DNA from 4 places in the Actinomadura sp. ATCC 39365 genome. Region 4 is predicted to be linked to each of the others. Evidence: riboswitches for the same ligand, from Rfam matches in the RefSeq annotation. Region 4 holds a riboswitch; each other region holds the start of a gene.
What was found. A riboswitch is a leader RNA that binds a small molecule or an ion and turns the genes downstream of it on or off. The one in region 4 is predicted to bind cyclic di-AMP.
Positions count from the first base shown of each region.

Region 1: it holds a riboswitch for cyclic di-AMP, as region 4 does, so the genes downstream of both, ACNF49_RS42955 (C40 family peptidase) here and ACNF49_RS12200 (C40 family peptidase) in region 4, are expected to answer to the same signal.
Region 2: it holds a riboswitch for cyclic di-AMP, as region 4 does, so the genes downstream of both, ACNF49_RS13215 (hypothetical protein) here and ACNF49_RS12200 (C40 family peptidase) in region 4, are expected to answer to the same signal.
Region 3: it holds a riboswitch for cyclic di-AMP, as region 4 does, so the genes downstream of both, ACNF49_RS05955 (C40 family peptidase) here and ACNF49_RS12200 (C40 family peptidase) in region 4, are expected to answer to the same signal.

Region 1 is NZ_CP184335.1:8,893,176-8,897,720, reverse strand. It holds gene ACNF49_RS42965 (NYN domain-containing protein) at 1-689, shown strand, start outside; gene ACNF49_RS42960 (C40 family peptidase) at 822-1,748, shown strand; cyclic di-AMP (ydaO/yuaA leader) riboswitch at 2,111-2,274, shown strand; gene ACNF49_RS42955 (C40 family peptidase) at 2,405-2,887, shown strand; gene ACNF49_RS42950 (gluzincin family metallopeptidase) at 3,092-3,874, shown strand; gene ACNF49_RS42945 (M48 family metallopeptidase) at 3,886-4,545, shown strand, end outside.
Region 2 is NZ_CP184335.1:2,627,429-2,631,973, reverse strand. It holds gene ACNF49_RS13230 (roadblock/LC7 domain-containing protein) at 1-252, shown strand, start outside; gene ACNF49_RS13225 (hypothetical protein) at 279-650, shown strand; gene ACNF49_RS13220 (alpha/beta fold hydrolase) at 683-1,558, opposite strand; gene ACNF49_RS13215 (hypothetical protein) at 1,613-2,320, opposite strand; cyclic di-AMP (ydaO/yuaA leader) riboswitch at 2,496-2,630, opposite strand; gene ACNF49_RS13210 (DUF5302 domain-containing protein) at 2,796-2,996, opposite strand; gene ACNF49_RS13205 (MDR family MFS transporter) at 3,044-4,498, opposite strand.
Region 3 is NZ_CP184335.1:1,117,109-1,121,653, forward strand. It holds gene ACNF49_RS05945 (cytochrome P450) at 1-1,071, opposite strand, end outside; gene ACNF49_RS05950 (helix-turn-helix domain-containing protein) at 1,419-1,559, shown strand; gene ACNF49_RS05955 (C40 family peptidase) at 1,586-2,629, opposite strand; cyclic di-AMP (ydaO/yuaA leader) riboswitch at 2,636-2,787, opposite strand; gene ACNF49_RS05960 (amino-acid N-acetyltransferase) at 3,075-3,644, shown strand; gene ACNF49_RS05965 (RDD family protein) at 3,730-4,545, shown strand, end outside.
Region 4 is NZ_CP184335.1:2,426,448-2,430,992, forward strand. It holds gene ACNF49_RS12190 (DUF2306 domain-containing protein) at 1-602, opposite strand, end outside; gene ACNF49_RS12195 (NAD(P)-dependent alcohol dehydrogenase) at 785-1,777, shown strand; gene ACNF49_RS12200 (C40 family peptidase) at 1,761-2,324, opposite strand; cyclic di-AMP (ydaO/yuaA leader) riboswitch at 2,355-2,514, opposite strand; gene ACNF49_RS12205 (3-isopropylmalate dehydrogenase) at 2,614-3,660, shown strand; gene ACNF49_RS12210 (branched-chain amino acid aminotransferase) at 3,860-4,545, shown strand, end outside.

The DNA.
Region 1 (4,545 bases), 6.5 Mb from region 4:
GCAACGCGGGCGAGGCCGAGCTGCGCCGTCTGCGCGAGCGCCCGGCCGACGTGGAGAAGCAGCTCGAAGCCTCCCGCCGGGCCGCCCGCGAGGGCCGCAGCATCGAGGACGCCCGCGTCAGGGTGCTGCTCGACGCCCTCCAGGACGCCTCGGCCGGGCTGCGCAGGGAGCTGGCGCTGCCCACCACGATCAGCAGGCCCGCCGACTCTGTCGCGGCCAGCACCGGCGAGCGTCCGGGGGTGCGCGGCGTGCCCGCGCGGGCCCTGGCCGACGACGACCCGCAGCTGCTCGACCAGCTCCTGGCGCTGCCGCAGGTCCATCTGATCATCGACGGCTACAACGTCACGAAGACCGGCTACGGCACGCTCACCCTCGCCGACCAGCGCAACCGGCTGATGACCGGCCTCGGCGGGCTGGTCGCCCAGACCCGGGTCGAGGTGACGGTGGTCTTCGACGGCGCCGAGCTCAACGCGCCGGTGCAGGTGGTGGCGCCGCGCGGGGTGCGGGTGCTGTTCAGCGCGCCGGGGGAGATCGCCGACGACCTCATCCGCCAGCTCGTCCGGGCCGAGCCGCCCGGCCGGGCCATCGCCGTCGTCTCCTCCGACCGCGAGGTGGCCGAGTCCGTCCGCCGCATGGGCGCCAGACCGGTTCCGTCCGGTCTGCTGCTGCGCCGGCTGGGCCGCGCATAAGTTACGAATTAGCACTATTGGCGAGACCCCACCCGCCACTTCTGTACTATTTCGCCCCAGGTGTAATCCCTGGGAGGCGACGCTGTGAGGTTTGGCCGGGTGACGGTGGCCGCGGGTCTCGCGATCGGACTGATGACGGTCCCGATGGGTGCGGCGCTCGCTGATCCCAAGCCCACTCTCAAACAGGCCAAGGCCAAGCTCGAGAAGCTCAACGACAAGGCCGACAAGGTCGTCGACCGGTACAACACGGCGACCGAGAACTACAAGAAGGCCAAGGACGCCTACACCACGCTGAACGACCGCTACAAGCGCAAGCTGCAGACGGTCGCCGACCTGCGGGCCGAGATCATCAGGGCGGCGGTGGACTCGTACAAGATGGGCGGGGACGTCACCTCCCTGCCCGGCATGGTCGGGGTCGACAACCCCGAGAACCTGCTGGCCGGGCTGGCCATGGCCGGGCAGCTCTCGCGCGAGCGGCTGGAGAAGCTGGCCGCCTTCGACCGCGAGAACAAGGGCCTCAAGGCCGAGCGCGACAACGCCGAGACCGCGCTGGCCGACGCCGACAAGGAGCGGGACGCCGTCCAGCGGGAGCGGGCCGAGGTGCTGAAGCTGGTCGGCCAGCAGAAGAAGCTCCTGGACAAGCTGGGGGCCTACAACCCGGGCAACCCCAACAGCACCGGCATCAAGTACACCGGCCCCGCCTCGGGCAGCGCGGCCGCCGTCCTGCAGTTCGCCTTCGCCCAGGTCGGCAAGCCGTACATCTACGGGGGCACGGGCCCGCGCGGCTACGACTGCTCAGGGCTGACCCAGGCCGCCTGGCGCGCGGCCGGTGTCACGCTGCCGCGTACGACGTGGCAGCAGTGGGCCTGGGGCGCCGGCCGGAAGGTGGACATCAAGGACCTCCAGCCGGGGGACCTCATCTTCAGCGAGGGGCTCGGGCACGTCAGCATCTACGCGGGCGGAGGCAAGATCGTCCACGCGCCGCAGACGGGCGACGTCGTGAAGGTCGTCCGCCTCGCCGACTACCGCCGCCCCCTGGTCGGAGCCATCCGCCCCTGACCCGCCCCCTGACCGCCCGGCGACCGGAATCGCGGGCGGCTTCGGGCTGTCCGCGGCCCCTGGGGTGAAAGGGACAAACGGGGCGAAAGAGTCCTGACAATCGGGTGTGCCGCGAAGTGTGAGAAGGGTCACAAAGTGGTAACGGAACCCGCTGCTCCAGCAGGGATTTCCCCCTTTACTCCCACCTTTATCTGATCTTTACAGCCGGTGTCTCCCTTTGCCAAATCTTGACCCCTCCGCGTAGTTTCTGGCGTCGCGGTCAGCAAGCCATGCGCACCGCGGATCGACATCGGAACCCCCGATGCGGACCAGATGAAAATCCATCGGTCGCCGCCGATATCCCTATGCAGAGACAACCATCGGGCGGCGACCTGCCGAGTCCGTGCAGCCAGGAGGCACGGAGCCGGGGACCCAAAGATCCCGTAATCCCCCGGGATCAGGGGTGAATCGGCGCGTCATCGCGCCGTAGGGCGACTTCCAGGCCCGAATCCGTCAGCTAACCCGGTAGGCGTTCGTGGAAGACACAAGGAGAAATCCTGTCTACCTCCCTGCATAACCCCCGTCTGTCCCGTCTTGCCCTGAGGGGCGTCGCACTCACGATGACCGTGACGGCCGGAGGTGCGGCTCTCCATGCCGTGCCGGCCGAGGCGCAGACGGTGAGCGAATCGGCCGCCAGGCTCACCGCGGTGTCCAGCACCGCCAAGGCGGCCACTGCGAAGTCGGCCAAGTCGGCGAAGACCGCCAGGTCCGCCAAGTCGGCGAAGGCCGCGCGGCAGGCGTCGAAGGCCCGCAGGGCCGTCGCCGTCGCCAAGCATCAGGTCGGCGACCCGTACCGGTACGGGGCCACGGGCCCTGGTGCGTTCGACTGCTCCGGACTCGTCCAGTACGCCTGGAAGAAGGCCGGAGTGCGACTCCCGCGCGTGACGAACAGCCAGTTCGCCCGCATCGAGCGCAAGGTCTCCTGGCGCAATCTCAAGCCGGGCGACCTGATGTTCTTCAACGGGCTGGGCCACGTCGGCATGTATGTCGGCCACGGCAAGATGGTCCATTCGCCGCGGACCGGCGAACGGGTGCGCATCGACAAACTGGGCGGATGGCGGAAGTCGTCGTTCGTCGGCGCGGTGCGTCCCGGCGCGTGACAACGGGCCCCGCCCGGACCATCCCCGGTCCGGGCCGGGGCCTGTCGCATGCCCGGCCTCGTGAAGGGACCGGCCTCCTGAAGGGACCGGTCTGGCGAAGGGGCCGGCCTCGTGAAAGGGCCGGGAGCGTCCTGGGCCGACTAGCATCGGGCCGTGTCCTCGCAGGTGCGTCCGTCCCTCCGTGGTCCGCGTCTGCTCCTTTCGGTGCTGCTGCTGTCGACGGCGGTTCTCGTGGTCGCCGACGCGCCGCCCGCCGCCGTCCTGCCCGCCGGGGCGCGCGGGTTGTGGGGCGACGGCGGTCAGGTGGCCCGCGGCGCGCGGTCCGTGGTCGTGGGGCACCGCGCCGACCCCGGCGTGCTCGCCGACCTCGCCCGCCGGGCGGACCTCGCCGGACGGCGGGTGTCCGCGGTGCTCGGCCGGCCGGTACGCGCGCTGGTCGTCGTGCCGGACTCCGACGCCGAGGCGGCCGGGCTGGCGGGCACGGGCCCGCTGGACGGGTTGGCCGCGGTGGCCGACGGCGCCAGGGTGATCATCGTGCCGGGCTCCTTCGCGCGGCTCACCCCCACGGGACGCGACGTCGTCCTCACCCATGAGCTCACCCACGTCGCCGCGGGCACCGACCGGCTGCCCGTCTGGCTCTACGAGGGGTTCGCCGACTACGTGGCCTACCGCGACGCCGGGCTCCCCGTCGGGACGGCCGCCGCCGAACTCGCCGCCGACGTACGGGCCGGCCGGCTGCCGAGCGAGTTGCCCGGACCTGCGGCTTTCGCCCCCACGGCCGCCGATCCAGGACGGCTCGCGCGGGCGTACCAGGAGGCCTGGATGGCGTGTCGCTTCCTCGCAGACCGGTTCGGTGACGGGACCCTGGTACGGCTCTACCGTGATGCCCGCGTGGCCGGCGTCGATCAGGCGCTCGCCTCCGTGGGGCTCACCGCCGAGACGCTGGCGGCACGGTGGCGCGAGTACGTACGAGAGCAGCTCGCGTGAAGGGGAGGCAGATGAGCGAGCGGAACGACCCGCCCCGGGAAGGGGACGAGCCCGCCGGAGCGGTCGCCGGAGGGGCCGACGAGCCCGGCACGGCGGTCGCGGCGGCGCACGGCGGCGGTGTGGCCGTCAGGGACGACGGCGGTGACCGGCCCGGCGACGGTGGACCGCCGGAGCCGTCCGGCACGAACGAGCCCCCGGAATCCCCGGGACACCCCGACGACCCGGACGACCCGGACGACCCGGACGCCCGCCCCGACGCGGACGCCGACCCCGACACCGAGGACCCCCGTCACCCCCAGCCCCCCACCCCCGACGACCGCCCCCACGCGACCCGCGCCGGCGCCCCCGCCGCCGAGGGCTCGGACGGCTCCGGGAAGGGCCCCGAGAACCCCGACGAGCACACGGACGACCCGGGCAAGGGCGGCAAAGGCCGCGGCAAGGGCAAGGGCGGCAAAGGCGGAGGCAAGGGCGGAGGCAAGGGCAAGGGCCGCGGCAAGCGCAACGGCGACCCCGCCACCCCCCTCGCCGAGGACACCGAGGACGCCCCCGCCGCCGAGAACGCCGACGACGCCGAGCCCCGTCCCCGGCCCGGCAAGCTGACGGGAACGGCGGAGCACCTGATCGCCCGGGAACGGCAACGCGCGGAGTCCCGCTCCAGGCGCGCGGCCGGC
Region 2 (4,545 bases), 200 kb from region 4:
GACACCGGCGAGCAGGTGGCGGCACTGTCGGCGGCGCTGCTCGCGATGAGCGGCCGGATGCTGACCATGGCGGGCCGCGGGACGTTCGAGGAGACCCTCGTGTCCGGCACCGCAGGGTTCGCGGCCTTCTACGCCGCGGGCCCCACGATCGTCCTCACGGTCCTGGCGGGACCCGGCGCCAACGTCGGGCTCCTCCGGCTGGAGGGCAGGAAGACGGCGGCCTCCGTGGCCGCCGTGGCACGCAAACACTGACCATCCCCACCGAAGCGGAGGAAAGCATGGCAGGCATGGACGTCTCCCTCAAGGAGATGATGAGCATCGACGGCACGATCGGGGCGGCGATCGTCGACCACGGCAGCGGCATGGCGCTCGGCACGCTCGGCGGCTCGAAGGAGCTGGACCTGCAGGTCGCGGCGGCGGGCAACACCGAGGTCATCAAGGCCAAGCTGCGCACGATGGACTCGCTGGGCCTCAAGGACGGCATCGAGGACATCCTGATCACGCTGACCGCCCAGTACCACATCATCCGCCCGCTGACCGGCCGCAGCGGCAAGGGCCTGTTCCTCTACCTCGCCCTCGACCGCAACCGGGCCAACCTGGCCCTGGCCCGGCACATGCTCAAGGTCATCGAGGAGAAGCTGGAGCTCTGACCGGCCACGGCTCCGCGGGGCTCCGCGGGCGGCTACGCGGCGGGCTCCGGCCGTGCGGGCGCCGCGGAGCCGGTGTGGGCGGCGATCTCGGCGACGATCGCGGGCCAGAGGGGGCGGGGCAGGTCGTGGCCCATGCCGGGGTAGGTGACCAGGCGGGCGTCCGGGATGGCGGCGGCCGTCGCCCGTCCGCCGGCGAGCGGCACGAGCTGGTCGTCCTCGCCGTGGATGACCAGCGCGGGCACCTTCAGCCCGCCCAGCGCGGACGTGCGGTCGCCGGAGGCCATGATGGCGGCGAGCTGGCGGGCCGTGCCGGCCGGGTCGTGGCAGCGGTCGAAGGCCAGCCCGGCCAGCCTGGTGACGCGTTCGCGGTCCAGCTCCCAGCCGGGGGACCCGAGCACGGCCCAGGTCGTCAGCGCGCCGGCGACGACCGTCTCGCGGTCGGTCGCGGGCTTGGCGAAGAGCACCGCGGCGGCCGCCTCGGTCGGCGGGGCCGCCTGCGGACCGGGCGTGGACATGATCGAGGTCAGGCTCAGCACGCGGGCGGGGTGCCGGATGGCCAGCGCCTGGGCGATCATCCCGCCCATCGAGGCGCCGACGACGTGCGCGGCGGGCAGGCCCAGGACGTCCATGAGCCCGGCGCTGTCGTCGGCCAGGTCGTCCAGCACGTACGGCGAGGGCGCACCCCATGCGGGGACGCCCTCGTCGTGGAGATGGGTGGACAGGCCCGCGTCGCGGTTGTCGAACCTGACGACGTGGTGGCCCTGCTCGGCCAGGAGTTCACAGAACTCGTCGTCCCAGTGGATGAGCTGGGCGCCGAGTCCCATGATGAGCAGCAGGGGCCGGCCCGCGGGTGAGCCGAAGCTCTCGTAGGCGATCTCGATGCCGTTGGCGGCTGCGCGCTGGATCACAGCGACCAGAATGTCATTCTGGTCGCGAGGCGTAAAGAGCGGTTTGTTCGGAGATCAGTCGTTGAGCAGCTTGCGCAGGCGCTCGCCGCCGAGCACCACGCCGCCGCCGGCCAGCACCAGCACGCCGGCCATGACGGTGCCGCCCATCGCGACGGTCTTCCCGACCTGGCCGCCGGCGGAACCGGCCGCGTCCTCGGCGGGCTTTTCGGCCAGCACCTTGGGGGGCTCGGCCGGGTTGGCGTCGTACCTGCCCCACGCGCCGCTGGAGAAGGCCACGGGGTAGTTCTTCTTGCCCTTGCCCTCGCCCCACTTGGTGATGACGTAGTCGATCTTGATGTGGCCGCGGCCGCCGTTGCCGTCCACGCCGAGCGTGTCGGGGTTGAACGTGCCGCCGGTCAGCTCGGCGAAGGTCTTGGCGTCGAGGTCGAGCATGACGCCACGGTTGGAGGGCTCGCCGGGGCCGCGGTCGCCCACGAAGAACGGCATCTTCTTGCCGTTGAAGGTCACGTAACCCTCGGTCATGAGGGGCCAGCTCGGGCTGGCGGCCAGGCCCTTCTGCATGGGCTTGCCGCTGGCCGGGAGACCGGTGTCGCCGGCGCGGCCGGAGGAGTCGTCCCAGAAGTAGGAGGCCTTGGTGGAACCCTTGAGCAGGATCTTCTGGTCGTCGCCGGTGTCGGCGTGGGCGCCGGTGGCGGAGATCGTCAGCGCGCCCAGGGCGGACACGGACAGCAGAGCGAGAGAGCGCAGGCCAAATCGAGACATGAAGCAGTGAAGTCCTTCGCGAGGGGACAGGGGGAACGCGCGTGACTACGGTGCGTAACCGGGCAGAGCGCCGAAAAGGTGGTTACGCGGCGCGTGGGGGAAGTCAGGGAAGAGACCGCTCAGCAGGCGGTCGTCACTACACTGTCCGGGGGTACGACGAGGTGGTACATGCGTGAAGTCCTCTCCATCTCGCCTACCGGGTTAGCTGACGGGTTCGGGCGTGGAGATGCCCTACCGGCACATGGCCGGATTCACCCCAATGAGATGGGTCCCCGGTTCCCGACATGTCGGGATTCGGCGCCAGCTGTCGTCCCTCTCCTGGTAGGGACTACGCCACCAGCTGGTAATTGGTTAAGACGGTACCCAGAGATTCGGACAAATACAAACGAATCGTCATGAACCGGGTAAAGATCTACCTATCGAGGTAAAGAGAAAGGGGGCACGGCATGCCGTACCCCCTGCGAAATCGGGCCTTTCAGCCGCCGCTCTTGCGCCTGAAGGATCTTTTACTCGCTGCCGGACCGTGCGCCCCGTGGATCTTCGACGGGTCCACGCCCCTGCCACCCGCGGCCGAGTCGGCCTGCTGCCCGCGCTTGCGTTCCAACGCCTCGCGGAACTTGCGCTTCATCTCGTCCTCGGGAGTCTCGCTGACTTCCGGCTCCGGTGTTTCCGCCATGAGGACCTCCTGGTTCTGGGGACATCCACAGCTTCGCACGACGTCGCTTACGACGCGAAACCGGCCTCCACTCTGCTTTCCGCGGCGGGCGTCCGCTCCAGCCGCCTGCCGGGCATCATCACCAGCGCGACCAGGGCGATTGTCGCGCCCGCCACGCCCAGCGACGGGATGACCACGGCCGCCGCCGAGGCGTGCGCGGCCGCGAGCCCGTGCACGGGCGCGTCCGTGGTGATGACCGACGTGTACGCGGTGCCGGCCAGCGCCAGCGCCACCGAGCCGCCGATCTGCCGGAAGAAGGTGAGGTTGGCCGAGGCCGTGCCGATGTACCGCGGCTCGACGGCCTGCTGCACGGCCACGGTCAGCCCCGACAACATCGGCCCCATGCCGAGCCCGAGCAGCGCCATCCATCCGGCCAGCAGCAGGCCGTCGGTGCGCACGGTGAGGTTCAGGCAGAGCAGGCTGCCGGCCACCAGCAGGAACGGCGCCCCGACCAGCCACGGCTTGTACGTGCGTGTCCTGGACATCAGCGTGCCCATGAGAGCGCTGCCCGCCACCATGGCCAGCGTCATCGGGTAGATCCTCAGCCCGGACTCGGTGGCGCTGACGCCCAGCGCCTGCTGGAAGTAGCGCGGCAGGAACACCACGCCGGCGTACATGCAGAAGGCGGTGAAGAACGAGCTCGCGTTGACCAGCGTGTACGTACGGTCCCGGAACAGGTGCATCGGCATGATCGGGTTCGCCGCCCGCAGCTCGACCAGCACGAACACGACCAGCAGGACCAGCGCCAGCAGGACCGGCCCGGCCACGGGCGGGGACGTCCAGGAGTTGCCGTCCAGGCCCTTCTCGGTCAGGCCGAGCAGCAGGGCGCTGATGGCCACGCCGAACACCGCGATGCCCGCGTAGTCCGGCCGGCCCCCGCCGCCGGTGCCCGGACGGAACGGCAGCCGCAGCACCACGATCGCGATCAGCACGATCCCGAGCGGCACGTTCACGTAGAAGGCCCACCGCCAGCTCGCGTGGTCGGTGAACAACCCGCCCAGGAAGGGCCCGGCCAGGTACGTCAACGCCATCACGCCGCCGAGTGCGCCCTGCACGCGGGCGCCGTTGCGCCCGGGCGGGAACATCTCCATCACCAGGGCCAGCGACAGCGGCAACAACGCGCCCGCGCCCAGCCCCTGCACGGCGCGGAAGGCGATGAGCTGGGTCATGTCCTGGGCGAGCCCGCACAACGCCGATCCGGCGACGAACACCGACATCCCGACGAGCAGCAGCGGCTTCCTGCCGTGCTGGTCGGAGAGCCGGCCGTACAGCGGCACGGTCACGGTGGAGGTGAGCAGGTATGCCGTGACCACCCAGGTGTAGAGCCGGGTGCCGCCCAGCTCGCCGGTGATGCGGGGCAACGCGGTGCCGACGATCGTCTGGTCGAGCATCGCCAGGAACATCCCGCCGAGCACCGCCAGCAACACCAGTCCGTTGCCCTTGGCCTTCATGTCATTAGTCACAGGTGAAGATTGATATGTAAGAGCTGACATGTCAAGTCTTCGCTATG
Region 3 (4,545 bases), 1.3 Mb from region 4:
CCCGCGCAGCACCACGTTCTCCTTGTACGGCGGCGCCGGATCGGCGGCCTCCATCTTCGGCGCCGCCGCGGCCAGCGCCGACAGCGCGATCTCGCCTTCCATCCTGGCCAGCGTCGCCCCCAGGCAGAAGTGCAGGCCGAGCCCGAAGGCGAGATGCCGGCCGGGCTCGCGGCCGGGGTCGAACCGGTCGGGATCGGCGAACGCGGCCGGGTCGCGATTGGCGGCGCCGATCGGCACGAGCACGGCCGAGCCGGCGGGCACCGGCGTCCCGCCCAGTTCCCGGTCCTCCAGCGCGATCCTGGAGGTGAGCTGGACCGGCGGATCGAAGCGCAGCACCTCCTCGACCACCTCCCTCGGCCGCTCGGCGGCGAGGTGCAGCAGGCCGTGCCGCAGCAGGTTCAGCACGCCGTTCGCGATGAGGTTGACGGTGGTCTCGTGGCCGGCCACGAGCAGCAGCACGCAGGTCGCCAGCAACTCGGCCTCGGTGAGCTCCTCGACGTGTGCGAGGGCGCTCAGGAGGTCATCGCCGGGACGCTCGCGCCGCTGCGCGATCAGGCGGCGGAAGTAGTCGCGGAACTCGTTCCTGGAACGCTCCGTTTCCGACATGAGGGCGTCTGTCAGCATCGGGTCAAGTCCGCGGGCAAGGGCCTCGCTCCATCCGCGGAAGCGGTCGTGGTCCTCCGGCGGCACCCCGAGCATCTCGCTGATCACCATCACCGGCAGCGGGTGGGCGAAACCGGAAATCAGCTCCGCCTCCTCCGGCAGCCGCCCGATCAGGTCGGCGGTGATCACCTCGATCCGCGGCCTGAGGCGGGCCACCATGCGCGGCGTGAACGCGCGGCTGACCAGAGCACGCAACCGGGTGTGATCGGGCGGGTCCATGAGCAGGAACGACCTGCCGGGCTGACCTGGCTCTTCCTGCGCGGGCGCGGACGTTCCGTGACCGAACCCGGGATCGCGCAATACCGCCGCGCACAACTCGTACGTGGTCACGACGAGCAGCCCACCGCGCGTCGCGAAGATCGGCCCGGCGGCTCGCAGCTCGCGATATCGGACGTACGGATCGCGCACAAATTGCGGATCCGATGGATCAAAACCCAGCAGGTCGGTGGCGCTCATCGGGGGCGGTACCGGGCCGCCGAATTGATCGTTTGGACCGTTCATAGCGGACCACGGCGTGCCAACATATGCGGAGTACGTCACATATAAGCGATCATGTCAATAGCACTGGTCAAGGGCGCCGATTGTCGCGCTTGACGACCTTTCCGCGATGCGTTTACCTTCACCGAGACGAGCGGCTTGCTTCGCCTGAAAGGTCCGAGTTCTGCTGTTGGGGGAGGGCTCCCGGTGGATGTGCTCACAGAAGGCGTTGAGCTGAGCCACGCGGATTTGGCGTTACTGGCCGAGCTGGCCAGGGGGTGACCGTCGATCGGGTCGGCAGGCGGCTGGATATCAGCGGACGGACCGTACGGCGCAGGCTGAGGGGCATCTGCGACCGCATCGGCGTGGCCACGGCGATCGAGGCCGTGGCATGGGCGGCGCGCCGCCAGCTCATCTAGCGGCGCTCGGCGAAGTGCCGCGCCGGTCAGTCCGCGATGCGCACGCCGCCGGCGAACGGCCGCCGGTCTATCGAGGCGACCCGCACGACGTCACCCGTCTGCGGGGCGTGGACCATCATGCCGCCGCCGATGTAGATGCCGACGTGGTGCAGGTCGCTGTAGAAGAACACCAGGTCGCCGGGGCGCAGCTGGTCGCGGCTGATGTGCGTGCCGGCCGTCCACTGGTCGCCGGTGTAGTGGGGGAGCGAGATGCCCACGCGCTGGTAGGCGGCCATCACCAGGCCGGAGCAGTCGTAGGAGCGCGGCCCCTCCGCGCCCCACACGTACGGCTTGAGCTGCTGGGTGAGGGCCCACTTGGCGGCCTGGGCGGCCTTGCCGTCGCCGATGACCGGCAGGTTGACGCGTACGGCGCGGGTGCCGGGACGGCCCGCCTCGCCGACGGCCCGCCGGTAGAGGTTGCTCTCGACCTTGGTGACCAGCTTGGTGATCTTCGAGCGCTTGCCCTCGAGATCGGTGACGATCTTCTGGACCTCGGCGATGCGGGTCTTGGCGCCGGCCCTGGCCCGCTCGGCGGCCTCCATGGCCTTGGCGAGCTGGTTGACCTCCTCGCCCTGCTGCTGTTCGAGCGCGTACGTGGTCGCGGCCCGGTCGAGGAAGGTCTCGGGGTCGCCGGACTGGGCGAAGGCCAGGGCCTTGTCCAGGCCGCCGGTGATGTAGGCGTTCTGGGCGAGCAGCGAGGCCCTGGCGCGCCTGGCGGCCAGGTCGGACTCGCTGGTGGCCAGGATCTTCTGGGCGGAGTCGTTGGCCTTCTGTGCGGCCTTCAGCCGTTCGCGCTGCTCGTTGTACTGCTCGGCCAGCGTCTCGATCTCTTCGTGCAGCTTCTCCACCTGGTCGGCGAGTTCGGAGAGCGACGGCTTCGGGTCGGCGGCGGCGGAACCGACGGGGACGGCGAACAGCATCGCGGCGATGGTGACGCCGATGACGCCGAGGCGGCGTGTGCGCCTGGCCTGCTCCTGGGGGCGGGCGTGCCTGCCCCCCGACTTCCCCGAGCGGTCGAGCGTCCGCTTCACCAACCGAGCTCCTCTCATCGACGCCGGCCGGGTTAGCTGACGGGTTCGGGCCGGAGCAGCCCTACCGAGATGGTCGGATTCACCCCAAGTGGTGGCGCGAGGTGCTCGCCACCGTTGGTTCCCCGGCTTCCCTTGCGGGAATTGGGCGTGTCTTTCCGCGCGCATTACGCGGAGAACATCGTCGCTGGACACTAATGCACTCCGGGTTCACGCTCAACCGGAACTGCCGAGTCTGTAGAGGTTTCACAACTGAAGGGTCACAAGGTGATCTCGTGGGTAGCCGTACGGAAGCAGGCTTCTGCACCTTTTGTCCAGCATTCAGGGTGCTGAGGTCTGGAGGAAAGCTCCAAGTCAGCTCGTGTTCGCCTGACCACGGGATGTGATGAGATGCCCGAGACGTGGGATTTAGGGCCGAGCCGTAATGAGATCTGTACCCTGGAGAGCCATGGAGCAGGTGGCCGAAGTGGCAGTCCCCGAGACCGCGGTCGTGGTCAGGCGTGCGCGCACGCCCGACGTGCGTGCGATCAGGCGTCTCGTGGACACCTACGCGGGCGCGGGGCCGCGGCTCCTGGAGAAGGCCACGGTCACGCTGTACGAGGACGTCCAGGAGTTCTGGGTGGCCGAGCGGAGCGGGGAGGTCGTCGGCTGCGGCGCGCTCCACGTGCTCTGGGAGGACCTCGCCGAGGTTCGTACGGTGGCCGTCGATCCCGCGTGCCGGGGGTTGGGGGTCGGGCGGCGGATCGTCTCGGCACTCGTCCGGCAGGCGAAGGATCTGGGGCTGCGGCGTGTATTCTGTCTGACTTTTGAGGTCGACTTCTTCGCGAGGCACGGTTTCCGCCCCATCCAGGGCACACCGGTCTCACCCGAGGTCTACGCCGAGTTGCTGGCCTCGTACGACGAGGGTGTGGCGGAGTTCCTTGATCTGGAACACGTCAAACCGAACACCCTTGGCAACACCCGCATGCTGCTGCATCTGACATCGGGTGACGCGGACCTTGACCACTTGGAAAGGTGATTGTTGATACCTATGTCGATACGTTGGGCAGCACAGGCATGTGTCCTGACACGTGCCACATGCGCACTCGAAGCGAGGTGACACGGTGAGCACCGGACAGCCGCCGTACCCACAGGACGATTCCGGCGAGAACCCCGAGTACGGGCAGCACCACGGCCGTCGGCCCGGTGAGCCCGACCCGGACGTGACTGTGGTCGGCTACCGGGCGGACGATGCCTTCGGCCAGCCCCCATACGGTCAGCAGCAGCAACAGGGCTATGGCCAGCAACAGCAGTACGGCCAGCAACAGCAGCAGTACGGCCAGCAGCAGGGCTACGGCCAGCAGCCCCAGTACGGCCAGCAGGCCGCCTCGGGTCAGCAGGGCTACGGCCAGCAGCAGGGCTATGACCAGCAGCAGGGCTACGGCCAGCAGCCGCAGTCCTCGGGCCAGCAGTACACGCAGCCCGGCTACGGTCAGGAGGCCCAGTACGGCCAGCAGGCCGCTTCGGGCCAGCAGGGTTACGGCCAGCAGCCGCAGTCCTCCGGCCAGCAGGGCTACGGTCAGCAGGGCTACGGGCAGCAGTCGCAGCCCGACTACGGCCAGCAGGGTTACGGCCAGCAGCCCGCGTCGGGCCAGCAGCCCGGCTACGGCCAGCAGCCGCAGTCCTCGGGCCAGCAGTACACGCAGCCCGGCTACGGCCAGGAGGCCCAGTACGGCCAGCAGGCCGCCTCGGGCCAGCAGGGTTACGGCCAGCAACCGCAGTACGGCCAGCAGCCGCAGTCGCAACCCGACTACGGCCAGCAGCAGGGCTACGGCCAGGACGCCCAGTACGGCCAGCAGGCCGCCTCGGGCCAGCAGGGCTACGGCCAGCAGCCGCAGTCCTCCGGCCAGCAGTACGCCCAGCCCGGCTACGGCCAGCAG
Region 4 (4,545 bases):
CGGGCTCTGCGGAGGATCGACTCGGCCACCGCCAGGTTGATCACCCAGCCCGCGCCGACGAGCAGCGCCCGGCCGAGCTCGCCGGGCGGCCCGAAGGCGGCCGGCCCGAACGCCAGGGTGAACGCCTGCGTGCCCGCGCCGAGCCCGATCGCGTACCCGCGGGTCATCCAGGCGCGATGCCGGGCCATGTCGCGCCGCCGGATCGCGGCCAGGCCGAGCAGGAGGCAGGCGGCCATGGCCGTCCCGAACAGCAGCCGGAAGGCGGCCAGCAGCAGCCCGTCGCCGGCGGGAAGGTCGGAGAAGAGCGTCAGCCACAACCCCGACAACGCGGCGACCAGCCCGCAGGCCACCAGGACCCGGCCCGCCGCGCGGTGCCACCCCGGCCGCCCGGCCCGGAACCGGGCCTGGAACTGGAACGTGCCGAGGACGCAGAACACCAGGGAAGCCGGGATGTGCAGCAGCACCGGCACGGGCATGGCGAAGAAGCGCGCGTTGTCCGCCGTGACGGGGGCGCCGGCGGCCAGTTCGGTCAGCCGGAGTGCGCCGGCGACCAGGGGGACGACGCTGAGCGCGAGCAGCCCGGCGGGTGCGATCCATCTCATGCCCGAAAGCGTGCCGCCCGCGCCCGTGCCCGGTCATCGCGCGGACGGCCCGTCCCGGTTCGCACCATCGGCGGGAGGGCGGTCGTACTTTCGGCCATCGAGCCGTCGCCTTTCGACCGTTGAGCGTCCGTGCAGGTCACGCCCACACTGACGGCACATCAGCGGCACGAGGGAGAAAAACGATGAAGGCGTACGTCCTGCGCTCGTTCGGCTCGCCCGACCAGCTCGTCCTGACCGACGTCGAGCGGCCCGTGCCGGGCGACGACGAGGTGTTGGTCCGGGTGCGGGCCACGTCCGTGCAGCCCTACGACTGGCACTTCATGCGGGGAGAGCCGTACCTGGCCCGGGTCATGGGCGGCGGGGTCGGGCTGCGCCGGCCCAGCATCGCCGTCCTCGGGGCCGACGTGGCGGGGGAGGTGGAGGCGGCCGGCAAGGACGTCACGCTGTTCCGTCCCGGCGACGAGGTGTACGCGATGTCGCTGGGGGGCGGCTTCGGCGAGTACGTCTGCCTGCGGCAGGGCGAGGTGGCGCCCAAGCCGGCGGGCCTGTCGTTCGAGCAGGCGGCGGCGGTGCCGATGGCGGCCAACACCGCGCTGATCGCGCTGCGCGACGAGGGACGCGTCCAGCCGGGCCAGAAGGTGCTGGTCAACGGCGCGTCCGGCGGCGTGGGCACGTTCGCCGTGCAGCTCGCCAAGGCGCTGGGGGCGCAGGTCACGGGCGTGTGCAGCGGGCGCAACGCGGACCTGGTCCGCTCGCTCGGCGCGGACGACGTCATCGACCACACCAAGGAGGACTTCGCGGCGTCGGGGCGGCGCTTCGACCTCCTGCTCGACGTGGCGGGCGGTCGCCGGCTGGCGGACTGCCGCCGCGTGCTGACCAGGAAGGGCACGTACGTGCTGGTCGGCGGGCCGGCCGGCCGCTGGGTGCAGCCGGCCGGCCACATGTTCGCCGCGCTCGCGTCGGGGCCCTTCGTCCCGCAGCGGATCGTCAGGGCGGACGTGGTCCGCTGCGGGAGCAACAGGGCGAACCTGCTGACGTTGACCGGGCTGATCGAGCAGGGCGCGGTCACCCCGGTCATCGACAGGACCTTCCCGTTCGGCGAGCTCCCGGCGGCCGTCCGCTACCAGGAGGAGGGGCACGCCCCGGGGAAGGTCGTCGTCACAGGGTCGCGGTGAGCATGGCGGGGGCGGGGGCCTTCTGGAGCTGCTTGTAGTCGGCCCAGCGCTTGACGCCCTTGGGGTCGGGGCGTACCGCGCCGACGAAGGCCTGCCTGCGCCACTGCGACAGGCGTTCCTCCTTCACCACGTCGCCGGTATGGGGGGAGTGGACCATGTAGCCGGGCTTGGAGATCATGCCGACGTGGCCCAGGCCGCTGAAGAACACCAGGTCGCCTGGTTCGAGGTCCTTCCAGGCGATCTTCCTGGAGAAGGCGCCGTACTGCTCCGCGGCGGTTCTGGGGAGCTCGATGCCGGCGTCTTCGTAGGCCCGGAGCATGAGGCCCGAGCAGTCGTAGCCCCGTTCGCTGGCGCCACCCCACACGTACGGGGTGCCGCGCTTGTCCATGGCGTATTCGAGGGCGACCTTCCAGGCCGGTTTCGGCACGTGCCGTTCCTGGACCTGTTTCACCTGGGGGCCGGTGAGGGTGACGGAGGGGGCGGGGGCGGCCGGAGCGGCGGGAGCCGCGGGGGCGGCAGGCGCGAGACCTGCGGCGCCCGCTGCCACCGCCAAAAAGATGGCGATGCTAGACAGGGGACTGTCCTTCCACGTGGCCGACCGGGTTAGCTGACGGGCTCGGGCCTGGAAGTAGCCCTACGGCGGTGCTCCTCGGGGGAGGCGCGGCCGATTCGCCCCGGGGGGAAAGGTGGGTCCCCGGCTCCACGCAGCGGCTGCGTGGATTAGGCTCGTCGGACTCTAACGAAACGGTCAAAAGGTCGCAATCCCCCCAAAACGGATTGTCCGGTTGTTGAGATGATGTGTTCGTCAGCCGAGACGAGCCGGTAAGGTACCGCCCATGGAGTCGCGTAACATCCGCCTGGCCGTCATCCCCGGGGATGGCATCGGCGCCGAGGTCGTAGCCGAAGGGCTCAAGGTCCTGGAGGCCGTGGGCACGAAGATCGAGCCCACCCACTACGACCTGGGCGCAGCCCGCTACCACCGTACGGGCGAGACACTGCCCGACGCGGTGCTCGAAGAGCTGCGCGGCTATGACGCGATCTTGCTCGGCGCCGTGGGCGACCCCAGCGTGCCGCCCGGCATCCTGGAGCGCGACCTGCTGCTCAAGCTCCGGTTCGAGTTCGACCACTACGTCAACCTGCGGCCGGTCAAGCTGTTCCCCGGCGTCGAGACCGCGCTGGCCGGCGCCTCGGCCGAGCACATCGACATGGTCGTCGTCCGCGAGGGCACCGAGGGCCTCTACGCGGGCACCGGCGGCGTCATGCGCCGCGGCACGCCGCACGAGATCGCCACCCAGGAGTCGCTGAACACCGCCCACGGCGTCGAGCGCGTCGTGCGTTACGCCTTCCAGAAGGCTCAGTCGCGGCCCCGCAAGAAGCTCACGCTCGTCCACAAGACGAACGTGCTCACCTACGCCGGCGACCTCTGGCAGCGCACGGTCAACCGCGTGGCCGCCGAGTTCCCCGACGTCACCACCGACTACAGCCACATCGACGCGGCCTCGATGTTCTTCGTCACCCAGCCCGAGCGCTTCGACGTGATCGTCACCGACAACCTGTTCGGCGACATCATCACCGACCTCGGCGCCGCGATCGCCGGCGGCATCGGCCTGGCGGCCAGCGGCAACATCAACCCCGAGCGCACCTCGCCGAGCATGTTCGAGCCGGTGCACGGCAGCGCGCCCGACATCGCCGGTCAGGGCAAGGCCGACCCGACCGCCACCATCCTGTCCGTCGGCATGCTCCTCGACCACCTCGGCCTGCACGCCGAGGCCGCCAAGGTCGAGCAGGCCGTGGCCGCCGACATCGCCGAGCGGGTGACCGGCCGCGCCGGCCGCACGACCAGCGAGATCGGCGACGACATCGCCGCGCGAGTAGCCGGCTAGGACCGCCTAGCCCCGCACGCGCCTGGCGGTCCGGACGAGGACTGCCAGGCGCTTTTTTGCGTTCACCGGATCGAACCACCCCCAACTGCCTCTTGCTATCCCAAATCGCGAGACACTAGGAAGTACGAATACTGCTCGCGGGCAGTAGCTACCAGAATCAGCTTGAAGTCGCAGATTCGTAGAGAGAAGGACCGCCGTCATGACCATCGCTCAGAAGCTCAGCTTCGACGTGCAGCATTCCGACCACGCTCGCACCGCGGCCGAGCGGGAGCAGGTACTGGCGAACCCCGGGTTCGGGCAGGTCTTCACCGACCACATGATCTCGATCGACTACACCGACGGCGAGGGATGGCACGACGCCAGGCTCATGCCGTACGGGCCGCTCTCGCTCGACCCCGCGACCTCGGTCTTCCACTATGCGCAGGAGCTGTTCGAGGGCCTGAAGGCGTACCGGCAGATCTCCGGCTCGATCGCGACCTTCCGTCCGTACGCGAACGCCGCCCGTTTCAACCGCTCGGCCGAGCGCATGGCCATGCCCGAGCTGCCGGAGGAGGCGTTCGTGGAGTCGCTGGAGCTGCTGGTCTCGGCCGACAAGGAGTGGGTGCCCACCACCGAGGGCCACAGCCTCTACCTGCGCCCGTTCATGTTCGCCACGCAGGCCGGGCTCGGCGTCAACTACCCGTCGAAGACCTACAAGTACATGGTGATCGCCTCGCCGGCGGCCTCGTACTTCAGCGGCGGCATCAAGCCGGTCTCGGTCTGGCTGTCCACCGAGTACACGCGCGCCGCGCCCGGCGGCACCGGCTTCGCCAAGTGCGGCGGCAACTACGCCGCCGCCTTCGTCGCCCAGCGCCAGGCCGTCGACAACGGCTGCGACCAGGTCGT